4 regions of the Paenibacillus sp. FSL K6-1122 genome follow, and region 4 is predicted to be linked to each of the others. Evidence: riboswitches for the same ligand, from Rfam matches in the RefSeq annotation. Region 4 holds a riboswitch; each other region holds the start of a gene.
What was found. Region 4 has a riboswitch for thiamine pyrophosphate ahead of tenA (thiaminase II). Riboswitches for the same ligand answer to the same signal wherever they lie in the genome.

Region 1 (4,965 bases), 3.1 Mb from region 4:
TTACATAATATCATTCACCAACCCGGCAACTATTGAAGGAACGATGGCACGGTTGAATCAGGCATTACAGCAAGAGGATGAGAATGGGCAACTACACGTTGCCAAGACCTCTCAGACGGAAGCGGTGTGCATCCCTGGGACATTTGAGTTGATTATGCGTGGAGATCAGCAAGGGTATCTCGAAGCGGTACGAAAAGGCTTACAGCAGATTGCTGAGCAGTACCCGGGTAAAGCGGTAGTGGCGGCCCAACTGTCTATGGCTCCCGCTGCTGCACAGGTTACAATAGATCGCGGTATTCCAATCCATAGCCCGCTGGCATTGCTTGCAACGTATTTGGAGAAGGATTTGGGCTTGGCTCGACAGTAGCTGCATCAAACAATTAATTGATACAAATTGGATGTGCTCCTGTGATCTAGTTAAGAGTTAGTATAATAAATATAAGTATGTTTAATTTATTATTTACATAAATACATATTAATCCTAATTTATAAAATAATAATTAAATATACATAATTTAGGTATACAAACCTAGGGTTATATGATAAATTTATATTGTTATAATTTAACAAATTACTCAGAGGGTGAGGTTTTACATTGAAATTATTGCGTTTATCGAAGTTACTGTTGGTTTGCTGTCTATGCCTATTACTTATTCCTACCAGTGCTTTCGCTTCTGCAGAGAATAAAACTGTGAAATTGGATATAACTTTATTAAAGCAGGGTATTCCTTATGAAGTAATAGAATCCTGGAGCCCTGAGTTTAAGAAAAGTCTTTCGAAAGAAGATGGATCAATTGAAGTAGTGGCTCATGAAAAAGCCTCAGCACCTGAATTCAACGGAGAGGTTGGACCACTTGGAAATATCAAGGATGATCAATTTGACTATTATATAACCATAGTTCGAACTGATAATGTTAATAATCGTGAGCGGTTTATGGTTGCATTAACAGGAAAGTGGAAATCAATGCCTTTTTGGCGCTTATCTGATGCTTATGGCGCTTCTTTTGATAAAGAAATTTGGAGAACAGTTCCAGGTTCTGGGTATTATGAAGATAAAGTCAAGTATAGCGGAAACTCTACGTTTACAACTTTAGGAAGTGGACGTAATTTCTCATATACTGGTGAGAATGGTGTTGGATTCAATGCTGATCTCAAAGGGGGCATTATTATAACAGAACAGGTTGCCTCTGCCGTCTTTACAATAGAACATAAAAAGCAAGGAAATCAAAGTGGTCTATCTCAAATACAATCCAATTACTACCACATTAAAGGTACGGGCAGTGTAGGATTGAGTTTTGGAGCTCTAGAGGTTAGCTTCTCAGGCTCTGCTGATAATGATTCCAGAGGTACACTTAAAAATTTTAATTATTAATAAAGTCTTTGTTAAATATGTTTATGTAATATAAGGTAGAATAAATTTAAATTAACAAAAGAGAACGATATAAAAATCGTTCTCTTTTACACATTTCACTCAAAAAGAGAGGTGAATAAATTAATGCGATTTTTATATATTTTTATCTTGTTCCTAGTCGGTATGGGTTCTTCCGCACTTCTACATGCTAGTAATCTTAAACTTTCTGATGGCGTGCTGTTTGTCATCGCAGGTATCCTATTTCAGATTTGGCGTAAGTTGGATTGAATCCAAGAGTTACGGTGAAGCGGGTTTGGCCTTGTCCAAACATTAATCAATATTTATAATTTAAAGCTTCAAAAAACCTTCATCACTTGGCTCCCTTAGGAGCGTGTCCGATATTCCTCGGCTTTTTCCTGCATCCCGGCAGCTACAGCCTCATTCTCGGACAACCCTTTGTCTGCGGCAAAGGCACGAATGTCCTGCGTGATGCGCATGCTACAGAACTTTGGTCCACACATGGAGCAGAAATGAGCTTCTTTGGCCCCTTCTGCCGGCAGTGTCTCATCATGGTAGGACAGCGCACGTTCCGGGTCCAGCGACAGGTTGAACTGGTCCCGCCAGCGGAACTCGAAGCGTGCCTTGGACAATGCGTCATCGCGGCGCTGGGCACGTGGATGGCCTTTCGCCAGATCGGCGGCATGAGCTGCGATCTTGTAGGCGATGACCCCTTCCCGCACATCATCCTTGTTGGGCAGGCCCAAATGTTCTTTTGGCGTAACATAACAGAGCATGGACGTGCCGAACCAACCAATCATGGCCGCACCAATGGCGGATGTGATGTGATCGTAACCCGGGGCAATGTCGGTCGTCAGCGGCCCCAGCGTATAGAACGGTGCCTCTTTACAGATCTCCATCTGCAAGTCCACATTCTCTTTGATCTTATGCATCGGCACATGCCCCGGACCTTCGATCATCACCTGCACATCATGCTTCCATGCGATCTGCGTCAGTTCCCCGAGCGTAGCCAGTTCCGCCATCTGAGCTTCGTCATTCGCATCGTAGATACTACCTGGACGAAGTCCATCTCCCAGCGAAAACGCCACATCATACCTTTTCATAATCTCGCAGATTTCTTCAAAATGAATGTACAAAAAGTTCTCCTGATGATGCGCAAGGCACCATGCTGCCATAATGGACCCACCGCGAGATACAATGCCTGTCATCCGCTTGGCCGTCATAGGGATATAACGCAGCAATACACCTGCATGAATCGTAAAGTAGTCCACGCCCTGCTCTGCCTGCTCTATGAGTGTGTCACGGTACAACTCCCAAGTCAGCGCTTCCGCTTCGCCATTCACCTTTTCCAGCGCCTGATACAGCGGCACCGTACCAATCGGCACAGGTGAATTGCGGATAATCCATTCCCGGGTGGTATGAATGTTTTTGCCTGTGGATAGATCCATCACGGTATCCGATCCCCAGCGTACCGCCCAAGTCATCTTCTCCACCTCTTCCTCGATGGAGGAAGATACAGAAGAGTTGCCTATATTGGCATTGATCTTCACATGAAAATGACGACCAATCAACATCGGCTCACTCTCCGGGTGATTGATGTTGGACGGCAGGATGGCCCGTCCACTCGCCAGCTCCTGTCTTACAAATTCCGGTTCCACGCCTTCACGAATAGCGGCGAACTCCATCTCTGCCGTAATGACTCCCTGCCTCGCATAATGCATCTGAGTCACACAGCGTCCTGTCTGTGCTCGCAGCGGTTTGCCTCGTAATCCAGGGTACTCTTCGGCTCCAGCTCTCTTTCCTCCGGGCTTCAGTCCGTTATCCTCCGGTTTAACCGTACGGCCTTGATAAGCTTCAACATCGCCACGCTCTGTGATCCAGCGAGTGCGCAGGGCTGGCAAACCTGCGCGGATATCCGCATGAAATGCGGGATCGATCATCGGGCCGCTCGTATCGTAGACACGCAACGGTTCGTTATGCTCCACCCCTTGGGGAGTATTCGTGTCATGAAGGGCTATCTCACGCTCCGGTACAGCAATGTCCGGCCGTGAGCCCTGAATGTAGACTTTGCGGCTGCCCGGAAAGGGCTGGACCCGTCCGGCCGCCCCTGTTTCTTTTTCCACCTGCTGACCGTTATGTTCCTGTTCCATCGCTTGTTGTCCCGTTTGATTTCCTGTACTCATGTTCACTTGTCTCCTCCTCAGTGTTCGTCGCTTGTTTGGTTGGTTTCATCATTAGCTCGCTTACGTACCTGTCCCAAATCATGCGCAATGCAGAGAAGAAAGAGCGATCCTACACCAGACCAGGGGAGACACTTTTCATGTACAGTTAACAACAGACGGAGGCTGCCACAGATCATCGATCTATAAGACTTCCCTCCTCATCCAAGCCCACTTCCGCAGGTTATCGAAAAAGAAGCCCATAAAATCCGCGCTATATCGCCCGTTCCCTGTATATAAAAAAGCCGGTCCCCGAAGGAACCGACTTTTATGTCCATCACCAATAATGCACCTTTATGCAGCTCCTTAACGGAGCCCTACAAGGGTCACATCATGTGGTGGTTGTGGTCATATCGCCGATTACTTCCCTACGCTGGTATGATCCAGATCAGGTGCAAAGGGTCCGGAATCTCATGCGATTCCGTCTCAGTCCGGACAATTCGGACTCCCCCAGTAACGTTAATTAGTTGCAGCTTACATAAGCCGCCGTTCATATTCAATGAAGCTGGCCCCGCTGGGCCGTCCATTACAGAGTAGCGCAACCGGAACATAAAAACAACCTTTATATTCCAAATGATCAAACTCTATTGGAGAAAAAACTTACATCAACATCAGGATAACATGAGCCCCATTTGCGTAGCAGCATCCTTCAACACAGGTGCGTATTCATGCAATGTCTCCTGCGAAAGTCGGCTGACAGGTCCTGAGACCGAGAGGGCAGCTGCAATATTGCCTCTGCGATCCATAATCGGTACAGATACCGCGGCAGCTCCCGGCTCACGTTCCTCGTAACTTGTGGCATATCCGTTATCCCGGATATCTCCCATCTGCGCTAAATACACCGCGGGATCAATAAACACCGGCCATTCCGGCCCGTTCATCAGTTCTTCACGATCCTCGTCCGTGGCAAACGCCATCAGGACTTTGCTGGAAGCCCCCACAGACAGCGGGAGTCTAACACCAACGGGAGCAACTCGGCGGATCGCCTGATCACTTTGCACAGCCTGAATCCGTATCCGTTCACTGCCATCACGCAGGTACAGACTCACGGTCTCCCCCAATCGATCTCTCAGTCGCTCCATCGCAGGCAACAGCAGAATAGCGGGATCATCACTGCGGGACATATGAGCTGACAGCTCCCAGATTCGGATGCCAAGTCGGTACTTCTCTGTTGCTGCATCGCGGATCACGAACCCTCGATCCTCCAGCGTAGCCATCAAACGGTGGACTGTACTTTTGTGCAGGCCGATCTGGCTGGCAATTTCGGTGAGTCCCAGATCACTGCGTGTGGTAAAACATAATAATATATCCAGCGCCCGTTCCACAGCCCGGACGGTTAACTTGCGATCTTCCATGGCATAATGCCCTCCTCATGTT
Region 2 (4,965 bases), 3.3 Mb from region 4:
GGTCCCAGAATGATTAACTGATATGGAAGCGCCAGGCTGAAGTTGCGAGCGATCGTCTGAAGATAGGTACGGAATATGGAACCCCCACTTAATTGGTCTGCAAGATACGCTGAAATCATTCCATACATGGACATGATCAGAACCATGCCAATCACCATGAAAAATGACATGACGAGCACACCTAAAATCTTGTTGGACTTGTCGAAGGGCAAGGCGAATGCAATCTTTCTCGCCACAGGACCAACAATGAAAGACTCCACCAGAAACGCAATGACAAAACATAATATGAATTGAAGCAGTATTTCAAGCGGGGACATCTTGCCGAGTAACCCACTGTGCCATAGATTGAAGAACATCATGACCAAGACCATTCCTATACACATCATTAATCCGAAAATAATTTGTTCCTTCTTGCTGGTTGGCAATTCTCTCATCCTCTCTGTTTACCTTCGTAATTATAGAGATGAGGAAACCCTTCACATAAGTGAACATTCTGTGAACAACTGTGATTTTTCCAATTTAAAACTATATTTGACAACCATGTAGTACAGCTCTATGATATCCCTTAAAATGGTAGAAACATTCACTACATAAGGAGGTTTTGATTGTGAGTTTTCAAAAGCGCATTGACCACGTCGGCATTGCCGTTCGTGATCTGGAGACCACGCTGCGTTTCTACACGGAGATCGTTGGTCTTGAATTGAAAGACCGGGTAACCCATACTAACGGCGTCATTCAGCTCGCCTTTCTCGGCTTCAATGGAAGTAACGAGACTGAGATTGAGCTAATTCAAGGATACAGCGACAAGCTGCCTTCCGAAGGTACGGTGCACCATTTTGCGATCCACGTGGATGATCTTGATTCTGAGTACAAACGCATTCAATCCACCGAAGCCGAATTTATCGATGGAGAGATTATTACACTACCTAACGGTTACCGCTATTTCTTCATCTATGGACCTGAAAAGGAATGGATTGAGTTCTTCCAGCGCTAAGAAATGGAGCTGATTTCATGAACATTTTAATTACCGGCGCAGCCGGAAAAATTGGACGTGACTTGTCCCAACACTTGTCAGAGACATTTCACCTGCGACTAACGGATTTGAATATCGACAGACTGCATACGTATCAAGGGACAGGCCATGAGATCATGACACTGGATGTGACAGACCCCGAAGCCTGTCAGCATGCTTGCGAAGGCATGGATGTGGTTGTACATCTGGCGGGAGATCCTTCCCCGCATGCCGGATTTTATGAATCGTTGTTGGACATCAATATCAAAGGCACATTTAATGTATTCCGTGCAGCCAAGGACCAAGGTGTACGAAGAGTCATTCTGGCAAGCAGTGCACAGACGATTGAGGGGTATCCCATTGATGCTCAGGTCTATCCGGACATGCCGACACGCCCACGGAATTTGTACGGGGTTAGCAAATGTTTTGGAGAATCGCTCGCTTCCTATTTTGCGTATACCGAAGGTTTACAAAGTGTTGCGGTGCGTATAGGTGCATATGATGATTTTCAACCGGACGGACCCGTGCTGGAGGCAAGGGATATGAGCGCGTATATTAGTCCAGCTGACTTGTGTGATTTGATGTTCAAAGCAATTACAACTACCGATCTGGAACCCTTCACCATACTGCATGGGATCTCGAATAATCGGTTTAAACGATTAAATCTGGAAACCACTCAGAAACAGGTAGGTTATGACCCAAAATCCGATGCTTTTGCACTCAGTCAGATTGCCTTATATGATTCCCCACGATAATTATTGAAAATAACACATCCAAACAGGCTGTTATACATATGTATAACGGCCTGTTTGATAACTTATACGTGTCCCTATCCAGTTCATGACTGGACACGTTCCACCGGCTGGCCTATAATTACACCTAGTAATGCCCGTAACTTCATAGTTTCCCAGGGGAGTCGGAATTGGCCGGCTGAGAGTGTATCCCACCAAGATACTAACCCTTAGACCTGATCTGGATCATGCCAGCGTAGGAATCGGAGTATATCGAAATGGCACAGCCCTATGGCTGAACGCCACCTCTCTAACGCCTGCACGCGTCCCGGAATACGGGGCGCTTTTTTAATGTTCTTTTATATAGCCAGAGAGCTAAAAAAAGTGACGTTATCCAGATCTCAACTGGTATAAATCTGTCGATTTATGCAAGATGATTGGATATGAAGCCAAGGAGTACCCCGTGCCAATCGGCCGGACATACCGAAGGAGAGAACCACAGATGAAATGGCGTAAAACGATGGGATTGTTGCTCTTATGCGTGCTTATGGTGACTGTAGCCGCATGTGGTGGCAAAGAAGCTGCCCCAGCTGGGCAGAACGGCAACACAAATACGGAAAGCAGCAACGAAGGTGACACTGCCGCCCTGAAAGATATTAAAGTGGTGCTCGACTGGACACCAAATACGAATCATACCGGCCTGTATGCAGCTGTAGATCAAGGTTTTTATAAAGCCGAAGGCTTGAACGTGGAGATTGTACAACCAGGTGCCGGTGGCGCAGATACAATGGTTGCCTCCAATGAAGTGCCTTTTGGCGTAAGTTATCAGGAGAGTGTAACTCAAGCCCGCACACAGGGTCTTCCATTGGTCTCCATCGCAGCAGTTATTCAGCATAATACATCTGGTTTCGCTGCTCCGGCGGATCGGAATATCAAGTCACCGAAAGATTTTGAAGGTAAAACCTATGGCGGTTGGGGTTCCCCAGTCGAAGAAGCCGTGATGCAATCCATTATGGAAGGCGACGGAGCCGATGTATCCAAAGTGAAAAACATTAATATGGGTGACGCCGACTTTTTCACCGCAGTAAAACGGGACATTGATTTTGCGTGGATTTTCTACGCCTGGACGGGGATTGAAGCCGAACTGCGCGGGGAACCGATCGACATGTTATATGTGAAGGATTATTCAGATGCACTGGATTATTACACGCCTGTCCTCGTAACAAACGAGCAAACGATCCAAAACGACCCTGAGTTGGTGAAAGCATTCCTGAAAGCCACTTCAGAAGGATATCAATACGCAATTGATCATCCCGAAGACGCAGCGAACATTCTGATCAAGGCCGTACCGGATCTGGACAAAGACCTCGTACTGGCAAGCCAGAAGTGGCTTAGTCCCAAGTACACAGATGACGCCCCGCGCTGGGGTGAGCAAAAACAGAAAGTGTGGCAGAACTACACCGACTGGATGTTTAGCAAAAAACTGCTCGATGAACAGATCGATGTGAGCAAGGCATATACGAACGAGTTTTTACCCCAATAAAATTTCTCATATAAAACGAACTTAATATTTACACGATGACGGAGAGGACAGAAATAACGTGAAAAAGCGAAGCGGTCGCCTTTATCACCGGATTTTCCCTTTAGAGAAAGGGAATCAAAAAAATCTGGGGATAACAGCGATTGGAAGGTTATTCTGTCATCGAAGTGGCAAGTGTAACAGTCATTAGTTCATTTTATTTATCACGAAAGGAGCCGTGATCTCTCATGGCAAGCACACTACTTAGCATTCAAGTTATTCCCAAAACGCCAAATGGCGAGAACTCTTATCCTTACGTTGATCGCGCCATTGAAGTTATTCAGCAATCCGGCCTGAAATATCAGGTGAACGCGCTCGACACCACAATGGAGGGGGAACTGGAGGAACTGCTGGAAGTTGTACGTAAAATGCACGAGGTACTTGTGGAGGCTGGCAGCCCAAGCATCATCTCCCAGATCAAAATCGCCCATAGCCCTACTGGCTTCAGCATGGATACCCTGACGGAGAAGTATCGCTAATGCCTGCCTATTTCAAAAGTGTATGGCCGCCCATTGTGGCGGTTATTCTCTTTATAGCGATATGGCAGGGAGCCGTCTCCCTCTTCCATATTGAGAAATGGATGCTGCCTGCACCGTCCGACATCGCCCGCGAAGCGGCAACCCAGGCCGAACGACTTGGCATGCACGCTTCTGCAACCATTCAGTTAACGCTGATTGGATTCGCCGCTGGAACAGCGGTTGGATTACTGATTGCGATGGTGCTGCATTTAGTCCCTTTTCTCAAGTCAGCCCTGTATCCTTTACTTATTCTTAGTCAAAATATCCCAACCATTGCGCTCGCACCGCTCCTGTTAATCTGGTTTGGATTCGGGCTGTTGCCAAAGCTGATTACGATCATCCTGGTATGTTTCTTCCCCGTTGCAGTGGCGGCCATGGATGGCTTGACCCGTACTGACGCCGCGATGATGAACTATATGCGCATGGCTGGTGCGAAACGTCACCATATCTTCTGGAAGCTGGAGCTCCCCCATGCGCTGCCATCCGTGTTCTCCGGTGTCAAAATTGCCGCTACCTATAGCGTGATGGGTGCCATCATCGCCGAATGGATTGGTGCAGACAAGGGTATTGGTTATTATATGATGCTGCAAAAGTCGGCTTATCGCACCGATCGTCTATTCGTGGCGATCATGATTATTGTCGCGCTCAGCTTGCTGCTCTTCCTGTTCATTGCCCTGCTGGAGAAGCTGCTCGTGCGCTGGCGGCCACAGAAGCGATAATAAAGAAGTAATCTGTATATTAGGAAGTGATGACCATATGAATCGGCAACAGGACGAACAAGTCCAGCCTGGACGAGGAGCACACGCAGTGGAGCCAACGCACGGTGAAAAGTTAAACTCGGCTACGCCTAATCGACCTGCCAATACGACTCCTGCTCCGGTTCCACCTGCACTGGACGTTGTTAATGTTCATGCATCATTCCGTGAACGGCGCAGCAAGCTACCGGTTCTGAACGGCCTGTCCCTGACTGTGGAGCAAGGCGAGTTTGTTGCTATCGTTGGTCCATCCGGCTGTGGCAAAAGCACCCTGTTCCATATCATCGGCGGTCTGCTGAAGCCACAGGAAGGCCAAGTGCTCATGAATGGTCATAATGTGACGGGCCAACGTGGCAAGATCAGTTATATG
Region 3 (4,965 bases), 2.8 Mb from region 4:
TTATACCATGTGGTTTGGCCCTTACCAAACATCATCATACCTGTAGACGTGGAGATAAACACCAGAATGAATGGTGATGCGTACAGCATCAATCTATACCATGGATGACCTGTCCAGCACAGTAACAGCATCATCGCCAACGCAACGTTGGTCATTACATTCAGATTGTGAATGAGGATAACGATGACAAACATCATCGTCAGAGTGATCATCTTTAATCCCGGATTGACGTTATGAAGCCAGGTTTCACGGTGAGGAAACGACAGTTGCATCAGATAACCTCCCCTCACTTACCGTCCAGATTCGGGTGCAATATCTTTTTACAATTTCACGATCATGGGTAACCATAACAATGGCTGTTCCCTCTCTCCGCAATTGCTCCAGCTGTGCTAACATGGCAAACGTATTGCGGGCATCCTGTCCAAAAGTAGGTTCATCCAACAGCAGTATTCGCTGCTCTCTCACCAGTGCAGAGGCAACGCTTAAGCGTCGTTTCTGCCCCATCGATAATTGATAGGGATGACGCTCGGACAGGTCGATTAGTCCAAATTGATTCAACATATGATCAGTCCTGACAAGTCTTTCTTCCGTTGTATGCCTGCCCCCCAGTAATGAGAATTCCACTTCTTCCGCGACCGTGTTGGTCACAAATTGAAACTCCGGGTTCTGAAATACAAACGCAATTCGATCTGCAAGCTGCTCCGTTTTGCCAGAAGGCTGACCTTCCACCTCATAATGACCTGTTGTTTTCAGGATATTCATCAGAGATAACAACAATGAACTCTTGCCAGCTCCATTAGTTCCGACAATACCAATCCAATCCCCATGCCATACTTTGGCCTGTTCTACCTGAATGAAGGGTGTTTTCCCACGCCATCCGGTGAACTGCTGCAAGTCCAGTGCAGGCTGATAGCCGGGTGATACAGGCGATAAGGGTGAGACATGAGATATGGGGGATATACCCGGTGTATCCGATAAGCCAGACGATTGCTGTGCTTCCAAACTTGAGATGCCGTGATCCACACACACTTGAAGCTCTCCAGAAGCACTTCCCTCTTCTTGCTTAGCTGCCTGCTCGTGCTCATCCCACACACCCGGATACCAGATTCCATAAGCCTTCAGCTTTTCCCGTTCATGAGTAAATACCTGCTGTGCTGGCCCATCCGCCACAATCTTTCCTTCAGGTGATAACACAATGATGCGGTCGACCATATCCACAATCTCGTTTATTTTGTGTTCAACGATGATGATTGTTTTGTCACTGGCGATCCGTCTGACCGTATCCCACACCTGGGAAGTCCCCTCATCATCCAGCAGTGCAGTGGGTTCATCCAAAAACAATACCTCCGGGTCCATGGCAAGCATCGAAGCAATCGCAAGACGCTGCTTCATCCCCTGAGACATGGACTGGATCAATACACGATTCTGTTCAAAGGATGACCCCACTTGTTTCAGATAATATTCAATCAGAGCAGGCATCTCTTCACGCGGAATATTTCGGTTTTCCAGAACAAATGCGATCTCTTCATCTGTAAATGACATACAGAACTGGGTATCCGGATCTTGAAAGACCACTCCTGCTTTGGCGGGAACCTGAATATCATCACATTTCATCGGAATCTCAACCGAACGTGGTATCAGACCGCTCAGAATTTGCAATAACGTTGATTTACCGGAGCCACTCGGGCCAAGCAACAGCACTTTCTCTCCTTGACGCACAGAAAGAGACAAGCCTTGAAATACCAAGGCTTTCTCTCCCGGGAACTTGCATCTTAGATTCGTCACACTTACCGCTTGCGAATTCCCCTCTCCGCTCATCTAATCCAGCGCCTCATAATCTTGTTTGGATACCGGTCTGAGCGAACGCGTTACACCAGTCAGTTCCAATGCTTTGGCGAGATAATAAGCGAACACTCCAGCAATTAAGATGCTTCCAATGAAGCGGAATCCGATAAATAACGTGTAGTTCCAGGCCGAGAGTGAATCAATATACCCGTACTGGTAATCCAGCAAAAGCGAAGCCGCTGCGGCTCCTATGGCTGCAAGACAGGTGACAAACAGATTGGTTTTGCGATACAAAAATGCTGCGAAGAATATCTCGGCTCCCAATCCTTGCAACAGACCGTATACAAGTGTGGACATGCCCCATTCACTACCCAGAAAAGCACTTACCGTTGATGCCGCAACTTCGGCAAGAATAGCCACGCCTGGTTTACGAATGATAACAAAAGCAAACGTGCCCGCCATAAACCACATGCCGTAGATCATCTGCTCCGCATGAACGCCAAATGGTTTCATCAAGTCATATGTAGGTCCCCATATCTTGTAAATCACCCCAAACACTACTGCGATCACGATGGTTACCAGAATATCCGTTAGTTTCAATCGCTTGTTGCCTGCTGTTGTTGCCATGTTCTCTACGTCCTTCCTTTGTTCCCTGTGGGGGTTATCAAAATAAACGAAAAAGCCTCCCCGGTTCCGGGCAGGCCTCACGCACAGTGGACAATCTTCACAATGATGTATTGGATGGATGTCGGAAATACGGAATATCAACCAGCCCCCCTCCGCCCTGGCAGATACACCACCACAGTTCAAAGAGGTCTGTTGTTCATCCACGTTCATTCCCACAATTCACCCTTACATATCGCAAATCCATGTTCTCTACGCTGGCATTACCCAGATCAGATGTACGGTCAGCAGCACAAGGCCACTCTCTCAGCCCAACTTCATTGAGCTCCCGGTTCACTTATTTCATTGCTTCTAATGTACATCAGATGGGTATTTGTGGCAATCCCTAGAAAAATCATCATGCTTCATTTGGGGTAACAGGGGAAAGTATCTGATGGTTCACTTTCCATAATATGAAACATTTAGGTTATGTAGTCCGTCTTAAACATTAGAAGGGAGATTGATAGTGATGAAAGATTACAATTCTGTTTGGCAGCTTAAAACATGGAAAATGGTCCTTGCCGCTTCGATACTCACCGCAGGCACGGCACCTGCCTTACTCTCATCCACTGTGGCGGAAGCCGCAACAACTAAACCTAAACCGACAGCTTATATTAACAATGTTCAAGCTCAATATGATGTTGTCATACGGCAGGGTATTACGTACGTGGCATTGACGGAGCTTCAATTCCTCGGCAACTATACGTTTGGTTACAATAACAAAACAAAAGAGATCAGCATTAGCACAGGCAGCGATAAGTATGTCCTTACACCTAACAGCAAAACAATGAAGAAAAACGGTCAGAATGCGACATTATCCTCAGCGCCGATTCTGGTGAATGGTAAAGCGATGCTTCCGCTCCGTGCCATCGGTGAAGCTTTTGGTGCCAAGGTGCAGTGGAACCAGAAGGCCAAGGAAGCCTACATTTACACTACCGATGCTACGATTGTAAAAGAATATAACAGTTCCGATCTGACTGTGGCGCGTGAAGCCGCACTGCATCTGCCACGCTTCTCTGAACTGGGACAAGCACGTCTGGACATTCGCAATCCTTTGGGTCCGGTGGATTCATCCATTGAATACATCTTTGAGCAAGGTAAAAAAGATCGTTTCTTCGTTGTTGAGGATAACGATCTGATCAGTTATTATATCCTTAAAAATGGAAGTGCACTGCTACAATGGCAGGCTAACATCAGCAAAAATGCCGGAACCATCGGTGACCTGTTCTTTATTAAAAACAAAGCCGTTGCTGAAGCAGGGACTCGTCCTTCCGTAGCAGGTCAAACACTCGTATCATTTAAGTACTCTCGCATGCTTGAAGAAACCTCTTACGAAATCATGAACAAATTGGGCTCTATTGATACCGGTTCTGTTGTCCCCGAGAAAGGCAAAGTCATCGTTGAAGTTCCGGGAGAGCAATAATTTGAGCATCCTCTATAAAACATTGCTCAGCAGAACTATACTATGACATCTGCATTACAAAGAGCGTCCCACAAAGTCATTGTAACAATGACCTTGGAACGCTCTTTTTGGCGTTATATTTTAACTTCAAATTACAAGCAGAGCTTAAACTTTTACCAACTCCAGCGATTCAATCTTCTGTCTAATATTGCGTGTTCCCAGACTGGCTCGTTTTCCCTGAAGCAAACCCCTTGAACAACGTTGGTACTTTGGAATAACGGGTATTCGTAATTTTCCCTTGTGATGTGCTGCTGTCTGTACGCATAATCGAATCTTTCACATTGGAAATGTTGGAGTTATCCAGCGTCATGTTAACTGCGAAGGAAGTTCCACCATTTTGGCGAACCAGTTTGCCAATATCATCTGCACGGAAATTTTTGATGTTAATTGTTCCAGCTGCATTCATCTGGAACACTTTATCATAAGCCTTATACGCTGCCCCACCGGTAATGTTAACCGTTCCGGCAGACTTCAATGTCAGTGCATCCTCGCCCACGTCCTGCCAGACCACATTCGATATATTACAGTTGCCATAACAGTGAACACCATCAGCAGCTGGTGATCCAATGTTTACGTTTTTGAGCGTGGCCCCTGCCTCCAGACGGAAGACTGGCTTCTGATTTTCTGCTTGAGATCCGTCGCCCAGTGTGGAAGGATTAGCTACAAATGTTTTGCCTTGACCATCATAGGTCGTGCCCTTTGGAACCACAATGGTTGAATTTACAACCGTAGGCGCAGCCGCAGCCGGAACTGCACCAAATATAGAAGCAACCAAACCAGCGGACAGTAACAACGTCAACATTTTTTTCATAACTTTATTCCTCCCTTATTCTCTCGTTTTTTGGTAGTGTACAGCCTGGGCTTGTACTGGAAGATCGTCAGAGGTGCACCTCTGTCCGATCTACAACCTAATCTTACCAAATAAGGGAGGTAACTAGAATAATCATTAGATCAGATATATCATGACAACGCACAATCCCTGTCATATCGGCATTTTTTGCATATCAGGTTTCTCAAACAATATGCTGATATCAACCTCTGGTATGCTCATTTGT
Region 4 (4,965 bases):
GTCACGTAAAGGGATGTTTGATCGGACCCCAGATGAACATATTGGAGGACATAAAGCATGAAGGCGGTAACGTATCAAGGGGTTAAAAATGTCGTGGTCAAAGAGGTGCCGGATGCGAAGATTGTGAAACCGGACGATATGATCGTAAAGATCACCAGTACCGCGATTTGCGGTTCTGACCTTCATCTTATTCACGGGATGATCCCTAACCTTCAGGAAAACTATGTCATCGGACATGAGCCGATGGGGATCGTAGAAGAAGTGGGCCCTGGCGTGACCAAGGTAAAAAAAGGCGACCGCGTAATCATCCCGTTTAACATCGCATGCGGAGAATGCTTTTTTTGCAAAAATCAGCTGGAAAGCCAATGTGACAATTCCAACGAACACGGGGATATGGGCGCATATTTCGGCTACTCCGGAACGACCGGCGGATATCCCGGCGGGCAAGCGGAGTATTTACGGGTCCCATTTGCTAATTTTACCCACTTTAAGATCCCTGAAAACTGCGAACAACCGGACGAAAAGCTAAGCTTGATCGCCGATGCCATGACGACGGCATTCTGGAGCGTAGATAACGCCGGCGTTAAAAATGGAGATACGGTCATTGTGCTCGGCTGCGGCCCGGTCGGACTCCTAGCCCAGAAGTTCTGCTGGCTGAAAGGAGCTAAGCGGGTCATAGCCGTCGACTATGTCGATTACCGCTTAAAGCATGCGAAGCGAACAAACAATGTGGAAATAGTAAACTTCGAACAGGATAAGAATATTGGGAACACTCTCAAGGAAATGACCAAAGGCGGCGCCGATGTTGTCATTGATGCGGTAGGAATGGACGGCAAGATGAGCGATCTTGAATTTCTAGCCAGCGGTATGAAACTGCAAGGCGGCACCATGAGCGCATTTATCATTGCATCTCAGGCTGTTCGCAAAGGTGGCACCATTCAAGTCACTGGGGTATACGGCGGACGTTATAACGGATTCCCGCTCGGTGATATCATGCAGCGAAACGTGAATATCCGTTCCGGACAAGCTCCGGTCATTCACTACATGCCATACATGTACGAGTTGGTTACGTCTGGCAAAGTGGACCCTGGCGACATTGTTACGCACGTCATTCCGCTCAGCGAGGCCAAACGGGGCTATGAAGTGTTCGATACAAAAACGGACGATTGCATTAAAGTCATCTTAAAGCCTTAAATATGAATAGATACATGGGAGGACAATCTGAATGGATTCCACATACGCTTTGCATGAGATTCTCGAGGTACATGAAATAGCTGCGTTCAAGACGGTTTGTATGACTAAATCCAAGACCATGCAAGCTCTGGTAACCGACCCGGAGCTCAAGCAAATTTTGCAACAAGATGCGATCTTATCACAACAGCAGCTTCAGGAGCTCGGTGGAGTGCTGTCTAAAGCGACTGTATAGGAGATAAAAAAATGAACCCAATATTAGAACACATGACTGGTCTTAATACGCTGACCGATGACGTGATCGCAATGGATTTTTTGATGAACGCCAAGAGCGGTGTCAGAAACTACGCCATGGCTGTGACCGAATGTGCCACCCCCGAAATCAAACAAATTTTGATGAAACAGCTCGATGAAGCCATAGATTCTCATGAAAAGATATCAAATTACATGGTGCAGCATGGTTTATACCACCCTTACCATATTGCAGAGCAAATTCAGCTCGATCTGAAAAACATTCAGACTGCTATGAACATTCCGTCCTGACACCCTTTTTGATTTTAGCCAGAGACTTCAGAGAACAAAATGTCCCTGTGTCAAGAATTTCAACAATGAAAAAAGGCGGATACTATCCGCCCTTTTTTTGGCATCGTCACGAAACACGCTTATTGCAAGCGTTCCTTTACGTATTCTACTTATTTCTATCCTGAGACTGTTTATGGCCGCTGCTCTCTACTTTAATTGACTACAGTGAACTTAAGGCTCCAGCTTCCATGACATTTCCCAAAAATCAAGCTCAAAGCGACTGCACATCACGAAAATATCCTCCATCCGTTGGTACGTTCCCTCGCTACAGCCTTCTAATAGCTTATCAGTTAACGTCACTAGGGATTGATTGTTGCTGTTGTATTCAGAGGAAGCATATCCTGTGATCCACTCTCCGTAAAAAGGATGCTCAGCTGCACCTGGCTTTTGGGCAAGGACTTGACCAATCTCTGCATAGCTCCATGAGCAGGCCAGAATGGATACAAGTACTTCTGCTATGCCACCCGCATGGGAAACAGAGAGCATATAGTTAGTATAGGCTGCATTTTTCAGGGCAGGTTTTACCTGGAAAACATGATCCTCTGTAATTCCTAATCGCTCCATATAAGAACGATGAATTTTCATTTCACCATTCAGGATGTTATCTACGTTTTCACTAAAAAACTGCATCAATTTGGGGTCGTGCGACTTGACAATACCTAGTGCAAATACGCGGGCATAATCGAACAGGTACAAGTAGTCTTGCAGCAAATAATAACGAAATTGTTCAACCGTTAAGGAACCATCTCCGATTCCTTTAACAAAGGGATGCTCAAGACATTCCTTCCACACAGGCTGTGCTGCCTGATATAGTCTCTCTGAAATAGTCAACATGTGTTCCTCCAATTCATAATGTACGTATTTAAAAACAAAAAAACGAAACATCCTATGGATGTTTCGCAGACAAATACACTAAAACAAGGGGGTTCGCATGAGCTACCCAAGTACAGTGTTTCATCGTTGCATCCCTACGTTGGCATTATCCAAATCAGGTAAGGTCGGTTTAACACCCTCTCAGCCGGTTAAGGCTCCCTCGCAAACGGTTGTATGTAGTTGATTACTTTCCTATTCCCATAAAAGATAAAATAACATCCATTTAGTATATCAAGGGCTGTTAAATATAGTCAAGGAAGATTGTATCGCCCCTCATCACCTTTGGTGACGTATGTAAACGATGAAAACCATCACAACAATGGTTGAGTTTCAGCCACTGTTATGATGGTTTCTATTCTTGCAACTACTGCCGATGGTTTAATGCCCGAGTTTGTTCTTTCCGACAAAAGTGAGTATTCCGTACTGGGAAGTATTTCTCCAGCTCTCATTGGTCGTATCATTCCACTTGGCTACGCTCTGCTTACCTCCGCCCTGGTTGTCGTTAATTTGGAGCTCGAAACCGAGAACATTTCCTGCTTTGGGCGTCAATGATTGTAAATGAATTCTGGCTTCTACGAGATATCCTTTATTTGTTTTCTTCACAGCACTTACAAGGCGTCCAGGTGAGGCACCCCCTGCAAAGGTTCCCACATTGTCTGCACTGATTCTGAACTGGGCATCATCATATTGAAAATACGGTGTGCGCTGGTGATTCTCGTCCAGGAAAATCTCAACCGAATCCTGATCCCATGGGTTGATACTATCTGTAATGATGTTTGGATCAGTGACGTCGATCAGCAGGTATAGATACTCACCTGACCACATTGCGCGAGCCACTGCCTCTGCACCTTCGCTCTGGTTCAACCGTTTTACTTCAAATGGTGCAGCCTTATTCCATGATGTGTCTTTCTTCCCATCAATCTGAACAATCCCTTGCACAGCTTGTGCAGATTTGGGCATAGGGGCGAGTTGAATCACGCCGTATTTGCTTGTATCCTGTTCCTGAGATTGTGTTCGATCATTCCAGTACAGTGGATTATAAGGTTGTGTCCCACTTGAACCGCCATCAGTCACACGGATATCCAATCCGGCTTCATATTCTGATCCGACTTGGATACCACCCCACGGAATGGACAATTCAACCTGATATCCGGCTTTTGTCTCGCGTACACGATATGAACGCTGCTCCACACCCTCAGCTTTGCCCGACCGCTTAATGATTACGTGTCGGTCATCTGCTTCATATGAAGTGGTCTTGCCATTATTGAGATCAACAAAGATATCTACTCTGTCATTCACATCTGCCTTTGCATCCTGTACATCCACGAGGATATACAGGTTACTATGATCCCATAAAGTGCGGAAACTGGCTGATCCCGAAGAGTCACCCTTCAGTGGAGTAGACACCGCTTTGTTCCAGAGCGGATCTTGTGTCTGTTTTTTGATATCCGGTTTACCCGAAAGTGAGACGGCTCTCTGCGTCAACACAGGCAAACTGGATTCATCCACGAGTCCCCAGTATGCCTTTTTGGCCTTCAGGGCTGAATCAAACAGCATAGCCTGGTTGTTGTAAGACTTCTCATCTTGGAGTCCCCATAAGGTAACTGAAGAAATGTGGTCTTTGTGTTTTTTGTACAAATCCAACAGTTCCTTATATCGATACGCCTGCTTTACTGCAACTTCATCGGACATCTCTTCACCAAATGGAATTCCGCTATCCACATCCAGTTCCGTGATCTGAATATCCAATCCAAGTTCGGCGAACATGCTGATCGTTTTTTCAATTTCCTTGATGGGCGGGGATTCCAGGTTATAGTGGGATTGCAAACCCACACCATCGATGAGCCCTTTCTCTTTCAGTCGTTTGACCAACTGATACATATGCTCTCTTTTCTCAGAGATTTCCGTGAAGTATTCGTTGTAATATAATTTGGCATTCGGATCGGCTGCACGAGCGAATTCATAGGTTTTCTCAATATAATCCGGACCAATTAGTTCATAAAAGGGACTTTTACGTAAACCGTTGGCATCACCATTGCTATCCGCAATCGCCTCGTTTACCACATCCCAGGCATAGATCTTACCTTTGTATCGGGTCATGACGGTTTCAACGTAATCCTGAATCCGGGCAAGTAGTAATTCTCGACTCGCAGGGTTACCCTGAGGATCCTTGAACATCCACTCTGCTGCATCAATATGCCACAACAACGCATGTGCGCGTACGCCCATACCATGCTCCTCGGCGAACTGAACATATTGATCGGCTGCCTCGAACTCATAAACACCTTCGGAAGGAGACATGTACTTCGGTTTCATCTC

Region 1: it holds a riboswitch for thiamine pyrophosphate, as region 4 does, so the genes downstream of both, thiC (phosphomethylpyrimidine synthase ThiC) here and tenA (thiaminase II) in region 4, are expected to answer to the same signal.
Region 2: it holds a riboswitch for thiamine pyrophosphate, as region 4 does, so the genes downstream of both, NSQ20_RS02315 (ABC transporter substrate-binding protein) here and tenA (thiaminase II) in region 4, are expected to answer to the same signal.
Region 3: it holds a riboswitch for thiamine pyrophosphate, as region 4 does, so the genes downstream of both, NSQ20_RS04720 (ECF transporter S component) here and tenA (thiaminase II) in region 4, are expected to answer to the same signal.

The regions. Positions count from the first base shown of each region.
Region 1 covers NZ_CP150272.1:749,399-754,363, reverse strand. The annotation lists gene NSQ20_RS03485 (hypothetical protein) at 1-367, shown strand, start outside; gene NSQ20_RS03480 (hypothetical protein) at 596-1,372, shown strand; gene thiC (phosphomethylpyrimidine synthase ThiC) at 1,735-3,519, opposite strand; TPP riboswitch at 3,937-4,050, opposite strand; gene NSQ20_RS03470 (IclR family transcriptional regulator) at 4,200-4,943, opposite strand.
Region 2 covers NZ_CP150272.1:487,229-492,193, reverse strand. The annotation lists gene NSQ20_RS02330 (hypothetical protein) at 1-434, opposite strand, end outside; gene NSQ20_RS02325 (VOC family protein) at 608-994, shown strand; gene NSQ20_RS02320 (NAD(P)-dependent oxidoreductase) at 1,012-1,767, shown strand; TPP riboswitch at 1,912-2,024, shown strand; gene NSQ20_RS02315 (ABC transporter substrate-binding protein) at 2,246-3,286, shown strand; gene NSQ20_RS02310 (thiamine-binding protein) at 3,511-3,801, shown strand; gene NSQ20_RS02305 (ABC transporter permease) at 3,801-4,559, shown strand; gene NSQ20_RS02300 (ABC transporter ATP-binding protein) at 4,597-4,965, shown strand, end outside.
Region 3 covers NZ_CP150272.1:1,050,492-1,055,456, reverse strand. The annotation lists gene NSQ20_RS04730 (energy-coupling factor transporter transmembrane component T) at 1-272, opposite strand, end outside; gene NSQ20_RS04725 (ABC transporter ATP-binding protein) at 247-1,818, opposite strand; gene NSQ20_RS04720 (ECF transporter S component) at 1,819-2,412, opposite strand; TPP riboswitch at 2,642-2,752, opposite strand; gene NSQ20_RS04715 (copper amine oxidase N-terminal domain-containing protein) at 2,918-3,871, shown strand; gene NSQ20_RS04710 (pectate lyase) at 4,053-4,721, opposite strand.
Region 4 covers NZ_CP150272.1:3,836,433-3,841,397, reverse strand. The annotation lists gene NSQ20_RS17350 (spore coat protein) at 1-61, shown strand, start outside; gene NSQ20_RS17345 (zinc-dependent alcohol dehydrogenase) at 58-1,194, shown strand; gene NSQ20_RS17340 (hypothetical protein) at 1,226-1,426, shown strand; gene NSQ20_RS17335 (spore coat protein) at 1,438-1,734, shown strand; gene tenA (thiaminase II) at 1,945-2,607, opposite strand; TPP riboswitch at 2,721-2,818, opposite strand; gene NSQ20_RS17325 (endo-1,4-beta-xylanase) at 3,025-4,965, opposite strand, start outside.